3 regions of the Amedibacillus sp. YH-ame6 genome follow, and region 1 is predicted to be linked to each of the others. Evidence: predicted binding sites of a transcription regulator. Region 1 holds the regulator's gene; each other region holds the start of a gene.

Region 1 (4,299 bases):
TGATCCATAATGGAAAGATTGTACTACACGAAGATACAGACGTACTCTTAAGTGACTATGGAATTTTAAAAGTAAGCGAAAAGCAATTTCAAACATTAGAAAAACAATATATTCTAAAAGTAAAAGAAGAATCATTTGGATATCGTTGTTTAACGAAAGAAAAACAGTTCTTTATGGATAATTACCCAGATATCGTTGTGGAAAAAGGAACGATGGATGAAATGATTTTAATGATGGTGAAAGGAGACTCTATATGAAAGGTTTACTCATAAAAGATTTTCAAGTATTACGTACCAATCGACAATTGTTAATCGTTGTACTCGCAATGTTTGTATTCTTTGGTTTAACCCAAGATGGTGCTAATGTCTTTATGGTGAGTTATGTGACCGTGGTATCAGGCATGTTGGTTATGAGTACCATTTCTTATGATGAACTCGATCATGGCTACTCCTTCTTATTTACACTTCCTATTACACGTTCTTTATATGTACGTGAGAAATACTTGTTTGGATGTATCTTGTCATTCAGTGGATGGTTATTATCTTCTCTTGTATCCACTGGATTATATATGGCACGCTCTTCTGTTATCAATTGGTCCCAATGGGGATTTACGCTAGGTGCTTTTATCTTCATCATCTTCATTCTATTAAGCGTGATGTTGCCAGTACAACTAAAGTTTGGTGGAGAAAAAGGAAGAATTGCCCTGATTGGTATGATTGCGGGAGCATTTGCGGTAGGTGCACTTGTGATAACGGCAGCAAAATACTTCAACATTGATTTTACTTCTTTGTATCAAATGGTAGAATCCATGGGTTCGCTAGGTATTGTGGCGGTAGTGGTTGTGGTAACATTGGCAATCGTGGCAGTATCTTATCGCATTTCTTTAAACATAATGAACAAAAAACAATTCTAAGACATATACGATACCTCATAAAGTATGCTATAATAGCACTACTTGTGAGGTATTTTTATGGAACATGAACAATTAGAAGAAGTTAGCTTAAACTGGAGAAAAGAAGTACAAGAAATCTATGCTTCCTTTGTTGCATCAAAACAGATTTTATCCGATGCAAAGAAAGAACAATTGCATACATTGTTGAAAAATCGTGAAGCTGAAGTAAGTATTGATGAGTATGTAAATATCATGTATATGGAAGGCAAAACATACGAGAGTGAAGGCAATCGCAATGCAGCAAGATATTGTGCTATGCGTATTTTATGGATGAAAGAATGTTACGAAAAGCCAAAGAAGAAAAGACCTAGGTTTTTAGACATGCATCCTTATACCTTCCGTGATGAAGTATTAGCGTTTGTTCGTGAATATACAGATTTTCTAACAGAAACATACGCAACCATCAATCGCAAATTACTTATTATCAGTGGACTTCTATTAGTTGTAGTGATTGTGATATTATTCTTTGTGTTGCAGGTGAATATTCTTCTTGCAATCGTCGAGGGAATCGGACTATGTGCATTGAATTTCTGGTTACAGAAAAGAAAGCTTCCAGAGATGTTTCAAAAGAATCAAACCAATGTGATTGAAAAATATATCGATGCGGATCTTTTAGAATTTGATCGCTCATATCGAGTGTTTTAATTTATTTTAGATATGTGATACAATGTAATTGTTATCATAATTCTACGTAGGGTGTTGAAAATTTTATTATATAATATTTAGTTAAAGGAGATCGTATGGAAACTTTGAGTAAAACTTTTAAATATAAATATGAAATTGCTCTCATAACATTACATATTTTTATCACTTCATATTGTGTCTTTAGTAACCAAATGCAAGTTCAATATACGATGGCGTTTATCATGGTATTTGTCCTCTTTTTCCTAATACATAAGAACTATGTAAATGCAAAACTATACGCTATTGGTATCATTTGTTTACTTCTAGGTTTTGTTTGTCTTCTTTGTCTTTTAAATAACAAAGCTTATGTGGAGGTAATCAACGCATATTGTACACATTTGTTTTTACTTTATACAAGCATTTATATAAGGAATAGAATGTCTAAATTTTAAATAACAGATGTCAGGAATATGTTCATAATAGAAGAATAGATAAGCTATACGGTAATGTTTGGAAGTTCATTATACTAGCAAATAAAGGATTCATTCTTATACAAAATAGGAATGGGTCCTTTCTACATTATGGAAAATGATGTTAATTTGATGTTTTTAGCACTAAAGTGTTGACAGTGCTAAAAAACTGTCATATACTATTAGCAGACATAGAGGATGAGTGCTAGAAAGGAGTGAATGGAATGTTAACAAACCGTCAGACATTGATTTTTAAAGCCATCGTTGATGAGTTCACGAGAACGGCAGAACCCGTTGGTTCCAAGTCCTTGATGGATATGTTAGATTTTGTTTGCTCAAGTGCTACGATTCGTAATGAAATGGCAGCGTTAGAAGAGCTAGGGTTGCTAGAAAAGACCCATACATCAAGTGGTCGTATCCCAAGTAGCAAGGGATATCGCTTCTATGTTGAACATCTAATGGAGAAGCAACTAGATGATACCGTTAAGAATTCTTTAACGCAAATCTTCAGTGAGCGTCATTACTCCATAGAGGAAATCGTCAAGAAGAGTTGTGATATACTTTCTCAGATGACATCCTTAACATCCATTGTATTAGGTCCTGAAAGCCGTACCCAAACCTTACAGCATATTCAATTATTCCCTTTGAGCGAAAGAAGTGCTGTAGCAGTCTTTATCACAGACCATGGGCATACGGAGAACAAGACATTTAACTTTAATACAGATGTTGGTGTAGAGGACATCAAAACTTGTTGTAACTTATTGAACGATAAGTTAGCAGGAACCCCAATCAATGAAATTGTAGTGCGTATGAATGAGATTGAGCCATTGCTTGCATCTCATGTAGCTCGTCATGAGGTGTTATTTGAAGCCTTTGTGAACGCATTTATGCGATTTGCGACAAACAATGTGTATTGTAGCGGTCAATCCAACATGCTCTATCAACCGGAATTTGCGGATATAGAGAAGTTAAAGGAATTGATGAAAATGCTAGAAGATAGTTCTTTGTTTCGTCAGATTGCGAACCATGAAGGAAATATGGCAATTGAAATTGGTGGAGAACATGAACTTATTCAAGTCAACAATGTGGCGGTCATTTCTTCGAAGTTCAAAATCAATGATGATGAACAAGGGGAGCTAATGATTGTTGGACCTACTCGCATGCAATATAATCGTGTGGTTGCGTTGATGGAGTATATGAGTAAAGTAATTGAAGATATGTATAGGAATGAACGATAGGAGGTCAACATGCAGGACGAAAAAGATGTAGTAGAAAAAGAAACATGTGATTGTGAATGCAATGAAGAAGTTGTTAATGAAGAAAACAAAGAAGTAGAACAGGCAGAGGCTTCCAAAGAAAGCAAGGAAGATAAAAAATCTAGTAAGTTTGGTAAGAAAAAGAAAATTGAAGAATTAGAAGAAGAAATTATAAAATTAAAAGAAGAAATCGCCGCTAGTAAGAATGCTTATTTCAAAGCATATGCAGATGCGGAAAACTTGAAGAAACGTTTACAAAGCGAAGCAGACAATGTTCGTAAATATCGTATTCAAGGATTTGCTTCTGAAGTATTACCAATTATTGATAACCTAGAGCGTGCGCTTAGTGTAAAGAGCGAAGATGAAGCATTAAAAAACTATGTAAAAGGGTTTGAAATGATTTATCAGCAGTTGATCACCGTACTAGATAAAGAAGGCGTTAAAGAAATTGAAGCGTTGAATCAACCATTTGATCCAAACATCCATCAAGCATTGATGCAAGAAACTATAGAAGGTGTGGAATCAGGAATTGTTGTGGAAGTGCTTCAAAAAGGATATATGTTAAAAGATCGCGTATTACGCGCTACACTTGTAAAAGTAAGTGAATAAAATAGGAGGAAATGAACATGAGTAAAATTATTGGTATTGACTTAGGTACAACAAACAGTTGTGTGTCTGTAATGGATGGTGGAGAATGTAAAGTAATTACAAATCCAGAAGGAAATCGTACAACTCCATCTGTTGTGGCTTACAAAAACGGTGAAAGAATCGTTGGTGACGCTGCAAAACGTCAGGTAGTAACAAACAAAAACACAGTAAGTTCTATCAAACGTTTAATTGGTACAAATGACAAAGTAGAAATGGAAGGGAAACAATACACTCCTCAAGAAATTTCTGCAATGATTCTTCAATATTTAAAAGGTTATGCAGAAGATTATTTAGGTGAAAAAGTTGAAAAAGCAGTTATTACAGTACCTGCATACTTCAACGATGCACA
Region 2 (4,299 bases), on a different contig from region 1:
TATTATACATGATGAAGCTCTATATAAAAAGAAAATTCCACCTAGAATAGATGGAATAGCTTTACGAAGATTGCCTGTTCATTAAATTGCATAGGCATATTTGGAAATACCGTAATCATACGTACTACATAGATACCAATAAACACAATCAAGAATACCGTAGTAGCACTCTTAAAGGCAATGGTTTGTTTCATATCTACTTTATATTTATAAAACAGAAAAGCGCATATACCTGCGTATATTAGGAAAAACAACCAAGCTGGATGATAATACGTCGCAGTCTCTATATTGCCTCTTAAAAGCCAATATAAAGCAGTAAACATATTACAGCCAGGACAAGGTACTCCAAACATATGTTCAATGGGACAGGCATTTCCAATAAAGAATAATAGAATGAAAATCCCAATACCTAATGCAATACGATCACGATACTTCTTCATAACACTAATAAGAACTTTGACGATCGATTAAGTTATTGATACTGCTTTGTAAAATAATCAATGATATGATTTGAAAACCAAGAACGGCTAAAATTACATTGATGATGGAGTTATCTTCTCCTCCAAGATTTACGAGTTTCTTAGAATACTTCCAATAACAGTAAATTCCCCAAAGACCACATGTAATGATCGTAAGAAGCAAATCTGTACCTGCTGTATCATTCTCTTTACTAGCATAGTTGATATCCGACATTACTTGGTAAAAATATACTAATTGCATAATGCCACAAGTAATAATGGATAATATAACCATACTTACAAGACTACGTTTTCTCATATTAAATCCTCCCTTTTTCTAACTAACATAGTACCATACACTATGTTATTTGCCTAGCAAAAATTCCCCTCTTATGAACTTTTTATTTTTTTGTTCCTGTATTATAGAAAATAACTTGCAAAAGAAAAGACACATGTTGTTTCATATGTCCTTTGCTCTTTTTATTTACTTGCGCGAATCATAAATTCACAGATTTTCTTAGAAAATTCTGTTGGACTTTCAATTGGGAACCCTTCGATTAACAACGCTTGATCATATAATAAGTCTGCATAATCTTTTACAGCATCCTTATCTTGAGCATAAACTTTTTGTAATGCTTTGAAGATCTCATGATCTGGATTGATTTCCAAAATACGAGTCGCTTTCATACCATATGGATTTGCATCTGGCATTGCGCTCAATACCTTTTCCATTTCAAAAGACATTCCCTCTTCACTACTCAAGCACACAGGATCATCAATCAAACGAGAGGATACTTTTACTTCTTTAACTTTATCACCTAATGCTTCTTTGATACCAGTTAACATATCCTTGTTTTCTTCACTTTTCTTTTCTAATTCTTTCTTTTCTTCTTCACTGCTTAAATCCAAATCACCTTGTGAGATATTTTTGAATTTCTTTTCTTTATAAGCACCTAGAATTTGCAATGCGAATTCATCTACGTTATCTGTTAGATATAAGATTTCATAACCTTTTTCTTTTACTTTCTTAACTTGTGGCAATTGGTTAATCGCATCAATTTTCTCTCCACTCATAAAGTAAATAGAATCTTGTCCTTCTTCCATACGATTGATATATTCATCAAGTGTTACAAGTTTCTCTTCTTTTGAAGAATAGAACAACAACAAGTCTTCTAACAATTCCTTATTGGCACCGAAATCGTTGTATACACCGAATTTAATCTGTAATCCAAAATTCTTCCAGAACGTTTCATATTCTTCACGTTCGTTCTTTAACATCAACAACAATTCTGATTTTACTTTCTTTTCAATACGATTTGCAATAACTTTTAATTGACGATCGTGTTGTAACATTTCACGAGAAATGTTCAATGAAAGATCTTGAGAATCAACCAATCCCTTAACAAAACGGAAGTGTTCTGGAATCAACTCTTCTGCATTGTCCATAATGAACACACCACGGCTATATAACTGAAGACCTTTTTTGTAATCTTGTTGGTAGTAATTGTAAGGCGCCTTTCCAGGAATAAATAATAGTGTTGAGAATGATACTGCACCTTCTACACTCGTATGAATGACTTTTTGTGGTTCGTGGAAGTCATTGAATTTATCTTGATAAAATTCATTGTATTCTTCCTTCGTAATATCAGATTTACTACGTTTCCATAAAGGAATCATAGAGTTCAAAGTTTTTAATTCATGAACAGTTTCATATTTTGGTTCTTCATTTTCTTTTTCATCTTCATTTTCAACTTCGATGCGTTTTTGTTCTTCTACCATCATCTCAATTGGGAATCGGATATAGTCAGAGTACTTCTTAATCAAACGTTCAATTTCATATTGCTGTAAATACTCATCGTAGTTTTCATCTTCACTATTGTCTTTTAAATACAATGTGATAGTTGTACCATGTTCTTCTTTGGTAGTTTCTTCAATACTGTATCCATCTACTGCGTTGCTGCTCCAGATATATGCTTTTTCTTCTCCATACTTTTTGGTATGCACTTCTACACGAGAAGCTACCATGAATGCAGAATAAAATCCAACACCGAATTGTCCAATGATATCTACAGCTTCATCTTTTGCGTCTTCCTCATTTAAGCCTTCTTTAAAAGCTAAAGAACCACTCTTCGCAATGGTACCAAGGTTTTCCTCTAACTCCTCTTTTGTCATACCAATCCCATTATCGCTAATGGTTAATGCACGGTTCTCTTTATCTACATCTAAATGAATCTTAAACTCACTACGATTAATTCCACTGATGTTATTAGATAATGCTTCATAATATAGCTTATCAATTGCATCACTTGCATTGGAAATTAATTCACGTAAGAAAATTTCCTTATGCGTATAAATAGAATTGATCATTAGATCCAAAAGTCGTTTCGATTCTGCTTTAAACTGTTTGTTTTTTGCCATGTTCGCAACCTCCTATTAGCACTCTTTATATAAGTCTGCTAATAGTATAAAACATTATTTTAGCACTGTCAACATTATAGTGCTAAAAAGAATAAAAAAGTATAAGAGAAAAATCTCATACTCCTATCATTCTCATAAAACTAATCCATAAGAATAAAGACAGAATACTAAATAGCGTTGTAAACACAACGATTTGTCCTGCTAATTCGTGATCCATATTCATACTTTGTGCCATTGTAAAACTTGACACTGCCGTCGGACTTGCACTCATCGCTAGTAAAGCAATCAATGCTTCTTGTCGAAATCCAAACCACCATGCAAGTCCTACCACACATCCCGGTAAGATCAAAAGTTTTCCAATACTTACAAGCATCAATACATGAAGATTATGACGAACCTTAGCACATACAAAACTAGCCCCTAGTAGAAATAAGGCAAGTGGCGTTGCACTATCCGCAATCATCTCAACACTAACTTCTATCGGTTTCAATAATCTTACATTACATGTGACACACACAAATGCGCATGCTGCCCCAATAATCAAAGGATTGCTACATGTCTTCTTCAATAAGGTGATTCCACTACATTTGCTATTTCCATACCCTTGTAAAACAAGAATTGATAAAACATTGTACAAAGGTATTATAAACGCAATTAATATAGCAGTCGTACCTGCATGTTGTTCACCAAAGAAAGAAATGGTTAATGGTAGTCCAAACAAAATAAAGTTACTACGAAAAGTCCCTTGTACAACAACACCTTTTCGAATATTTTTCATTGATGAGTGATGTACCATCCATAAAATAACTAGGAAAGAAAGCAGCACTACACCCACTGCAAATAGAATCAACTTCCACGATATATTTTCCCACGAACTATGATATACACTTGAAAATAAAGACATTGGTAAAAACAAATAAAAACAAACCTGATTCATCTGTCGTACACTTGTCTCTTGTATCCAACGAAGCCTTTGTGCTAAAAAACCTAACATCAACATTGCGCATAAAGGAAACACAGTTTCAAATGCAAATAGAAAGCTATTCATAACTACAGAATTCTAATAAATTCTGATCTGGATCACGCACATAAAAGGAATGCATCTCCCCCAATACTCCATGTTTGATTCCTATTTCAGAAGTCTTTATCCCTTGTTTATCCAACGCATGTATCATTTCATCTAAAGAGTCCTCAATTTCAAAACATAAATCCAATGTCCCTGGTTTTGCAAGATATGCATTGGGCTTTAACTCTTGTCCTTCTATATGCACATTCAATTTAAAATCTCCAGCATATAAGGCAAAACGCATACCTTCCTCTACAACTTTAAATCCTAACATTCTATAAAAGCCAAGACATTCTTCTACATGTTTGCTTGTTAACACTACATGATCAATCTTCTTAATTTTCGTATACTCCATAT
Region 3 (4,299 bases), on a different contig from region 1:
AGAAATAAGGAAAAAATCAGCATTGAAAGTATGCTTTGTACGATACGATAACTTAAGTATTTGAAATAGGAAAAGGGAATATGTTCTGCAATTGACTTCACTTGCATATGCACGCATAGTCCTCCAAAACTTAACAACATACAAGTGAGTAGTTGTAGGGTTATAGTAGATAAGGGAAGTTTCTGCAATAGTACAACTCCACTTGAAAATTCACTGATGATACGCAATGGAAGTGCTAAAAAACTAGGGAGAAAGTGCAACAGAACTCCACTAATACTCATAAACAACATCATATAACCACCAATCATATAAAGGGCTTTTCCACTTTCTAAAATGGAGGTTGTAATAGATTTGGATAAGGGAATGGATGGTGAGGTAGAGGAATTGGAATAGATAGGGTGTTTTCTCGTTACCAACAATAACACCATTCCACTCAAAATTTGTGCTACAAAAAGATAAACACCAATACGAACACTTTGAAACAATAAAGCACCACATGTCATAACAACAAATCCTGGAGCTGCAAAACTACACGTATACAAAACTCTTTTTGCACCAGCTTCATCTAAGGTACCCGAATGATACGCCTCATCGACAAATAACGCTCCATTAGGAAACCCTAAAAACATAGTACATAAAATGAGCGATAAAGTTCCTTGATCAATGTGAAATAAGCGTGAGATAAAAGGAATGCGAATATACTCTAAGATACGGCGATGATAGATGATACGAATACAAACAAGGGTTACAAACATGGAAGGGACAAGTTTTTCAAACCACAAAGTTAAAGCTTCCTTTGTATACTGTAAGGTATCTTTTGCGAACCATAAAACTAGAATTAAAATCATACATAAAAATATATCCTTAATATATTTCATAATCTTCACCACTATATTGTATGTTGTGATGAAAAGATTATGAAGTTCTTCACGAAACGATAAAATTATGTTAAACTTTTCCTTAATGAAAGATGGTGGAAACATGTTTGCATGGTTAATTCATAAATTCATACGACATAAGGATCAAATTGAAAAAGACGCTGTACGACAAGCCTATGGAAATTTGGCAAGTATCGTAGGAATTGTAAACAATATCGTGTTGTGTCTTATTAAATTTGTAGCGGGAACATTGGCACAAAGTGTCTCGATAACCGCAGATGCGATTAACAATTTATCGGATGCTGGGAGCTCTGTAATCTCTTTGGTAAGTTTTCGACTTTCTAGCAAACCTGCAGATGAAGAACACCCGTTTGGTCATGCACGTTATGAATGTATCGCGTCCATGATTGTTGCTTGTTTGATTTTGATATTAGGGGCAGAGCTTATCAAAACAAGTTTTGATAAGATTCTTCATCCTCAAACTATTACGTTTCATTGGTTGAGTATTGCAATTTTAGGCTTTTCCATCGGTATTAAGCTTTGGATGTATTTCTATAATAAGAAATATGGAAAACTGATTGATTCTAGTATTATGCAAGCAACGGCTGCTGATTCTATATCTGATGTTATGGCAACGAGTGCGGTTTTAGTTTCTTCTATGCTTTCTCCTTTGATTCATTTCAATTTGGATGGATATATGGGCGTGGTTGTTGCATGTTTCATCATCTATGCAGGGTATGGGATTATCCGAGATGCTCTAAATGAGATATTAGGACAAGCTCCTAAGGAAGAATTGGTAAGCGAAATTGCGAAACGAATTGAGGGAACTCCGGGGGTACTTGGGATGCATGATTTGATTGTGCATGATTATGGACCAAGACGATTGTTTGCTAGTGTTCATGTGGAAGTAGATTATCGTGTTGATATTTTGAAATCTCATGATATGATCGACAATATGGAACGTGACTTTAAAGAGAATATGGGATTAGAAATGGTAATCCATATGGATCCAATCGTAATCGATGATCCTTTGACAAATGAACTTAGAGATTTTATGCGTAGTGCAGTTAAGGAACTTGATCAAGATTTATCCATTCATGACTTCCGTATTGTACCAGGAGAAACCCATACCAATATGATATTCGATGTGGTCGTACCATATCATATAAAACTGAAGAACTTGGATATTCAAAGAGCGTTAGAGGCAAAAGTAAGCAAAAAAGGAAAACAGTTTTATTTAGTGATTACTTTTGATCGTGCGTATACTGCATAATTTATATCAACGAGACGATATAGGAACTATCGTCTTTTTTCTTTGAAATAAGCATCAGAAGGGAGTGTATAATAAGATACGATTGGTTAAAGCCAGGAGTGAAAAGAAATTAGCACTCTAGTATTGACAGTGCTAAAAGACGTGCTATAATATATTTAGCAATCGAGTAATAAGAGTGCTAAAGGAGTGATGTTATGAACTTTGAAAAAATGTCAGAGAAGTTACAGGAAGTCATTATGCATGCCGTTGAAATCTGTAAAAGCTATCAACATGCAACGATAGATACGATACAGATGGTAAAGGCGATTTTAGAAAATGATGTATTGGATGGTTTGTGTAAACGACTACAAATAGATAAAGGAAAAGCATTAGAGCTAATTGACCAAGAAATGGAAAGGGTCGCAAGTGCTACGAATGTGAATCCACAATTTTCAAGTGAAGTGATGCAGTCGTTTCAAAAAGCCACACAATGGAGTGAATCCGTTCATGAATCATATTTAAGTGTTGCGAGTGTTTTTATTGCTCTTCTTTTCAATAAATCCTATATTTCTAAACAGATCGTTAAGGAATTTCATTTGGATGAAAAGAAATGTAAAGAAGAAGAACTCTTGCGCAGAGGTGGAAAAACCATGGATACTCCAAATGCAGAAAGTAATTTGGAAGCCTTAAATAAATATGGACGTGATTTAGTTGAAGATGTGAAGAATGGAAAGATTGATCCTATTATCGGTCGCGATGATGAAATTCGCCGTGTAATACAGATTTTATCACGTAAGACTAAGAATAATCCGGTCCTGATTGGAGAACCGGGTGTAGGTAAGACGGCTGTTGTAGAGGGAATTGCTTGGCGTATTATGAAGGGGGATGTACCTTCTTCTTTGAAAGATAAAAAGTTGATTGAACTAGATATGGGTTCTTTAATAGCGGGTGCGAAATACCGTGGAGAATTTGAGGAACGATTAAAAGCAATTCTAGAAGAAGTAAAACAGGCACAAGGAAATATCGTTTTATTCATCGATGAAATTCACAATCTTGTAGGCGCTGGAAAAACAGAAGGTAGTATGGATGCTGGAAATATGTTGAAACCGATGTTAGCGAGAGGAGAACTTCGCTGTATAGGAGCGACCACCTTCCGTGAATATCGCCAATATATTGAAAAAGATGCAGCATTGGAGCGTCGTTTTCAAAAGGTGCTTGTACAAGAACCTACAGTAGAAGATACGATTAGTATCTTACGTGGTTTGAAAGATCGCTTTGAATCCTATCATGGGGTAAAAATACTAGATGAAGCAATCTTGGCAGCTGCGATGATGTCCAATCGTTATATCACCGATCGATTTTTACCTGATAAAGCGATTGATTTAATTGATGAAGCTTGTGCTACTTTGCGTGTTGAGATGGAATCCATGCCACAAGAATTAGATGAATTACAACGAAGAATCATGCAGTTACAAATCGAGGAAACTGCATTGAAAAAAGAAGAAGATAAAAAATCTAAAGAACGATGTCATGAAATTAGTGAAGAGCTAAAAGGCTTACAGTTAAAAAAAGATGAATTGTATACGAAATGGGAAGATGAAAAAGCAATCCTTGAAGAAAGTAAGGATGCAAAAGTACGTCTAGAAAGAGCACGTTTAGATTTGGAACAAGCGCAAAATGAAGCACGATATGAAGACGCTGCAAAACTACAATATGCAACAATTCCTCACTTGGAGAAATTAATACAGGAACAAGGCGCCAAAGAAAAAGAGGATGCTTTGATTCAAGAAATAGTAAACGAGGAACTTATCGCAAAAATTGTATCTCGATGGACAGGTGTTGAAGTAACGCGTTTAGTAGAAAGTGAACGTACGAAATTATTACAGTTAAAAGCCTCTCTACAAAAACGTGTGATAGGGCAAGATCAAGCATTGGAACTTGTAAGTGACGCTATCATGCGTAGTAAGGCACAAATTCAAGATGAACATCGTCCAATCGGAAGTTTCTTGTTTTTGGGACCAACAGGAGTAGGGAAGACGGAAGTCGCAAAAGCCCTAGCACAACAATTGTTTGATAGTGAAAGTCATATTGTACGTATTGATATGAGTGAATATATGGAGAAACATAGTGTATCACGTTTGATTGGTGCTCCTCCAGGATATGTAGGCT

Evidence for each region. The regulator HrcA, encoded in region 1, represses chaperone genes, less so after heat shock. The targets are predictions, from matches to a motif close to TTTTAGCACTNNNNNNNNNNNAGTGCTAAAA.
Region 2: the regulator HrcA is predicted to act here: its motif matches at 2,934-2,964, upstream of htpG (molecular chaperone HtpG).
Region 3: the regulator HrcA is predicted to act here: its motif matches at 2,259-2,289, upstream of ACWG0P_RS11895 (ATP-dependent Clp protease ATP-binding subunit).

The regions. Positions count from the first base shown of each region.
Region 1 is NZ_JBSPEZ010000014.1:71,254-75,552, forward strand. It holds gene ACWG0P_RS10250 (ATP-binding cassette domain-containing protein) at 1-257, shown strand, start outside; gene ACWG0P_RS10255 (ABC-2 transporter permease) at 254-913, shown strand; gene ACWG0P_RS10260 (hypothetical protein) at 971-1,597, shown strand; gene hrcA (heat-inducible transcriptional repressor HrcA) at 2,271-3,284, shown strand; gene grpE (nucleotide exchange factor GrpE) at 3,294-3,911, shown strand; gene dnaK (molecular chaperone DnaK) at 3,929-4,299, shown strand, end outside.
Region 2 is NZ_JBSPEZ010000013.1:25,650-29,948, reverse strand. It holds gene ACWG0P_RS09575 (DUF2752 domain-containing protein) at 42-440, opposite strand; gene ACWG0P_RS09570 (DUF4234 domain-containing protein) at 445-777, opposite strand; gene htpG (molecular chaperone HtpG) at 939-2,876, opposite strand; gene ACWG0P_RS09560 (AEC family transporter) at 2,992-3,924, opposite strand; gene ACWG0P_RS09555 (VOC family protein) at 3,917-4,297, opposite strand; gene ACWG0P_RS09550 (YbhB/YbcL family Raf kinase inhibitor-like protein) at 4,278-4,299, opposite strand, start outside.
Region 3 is NZ_JBSPEZ010000019.1:16,673-20,971, forward strand. It holds gene ACWG0P_RS11885 (hypothetical protein) at 1-878, opposite strand, end outside; gene ACWG0P_RS11890 (cation diffusion facilitator family transporter) at 946-2,151, shown strand; gene ACWG0P_RS11895 (ATP-dependent Clp protease ATP-binding subunit) at 2,346-4,299, shown strand, end outside.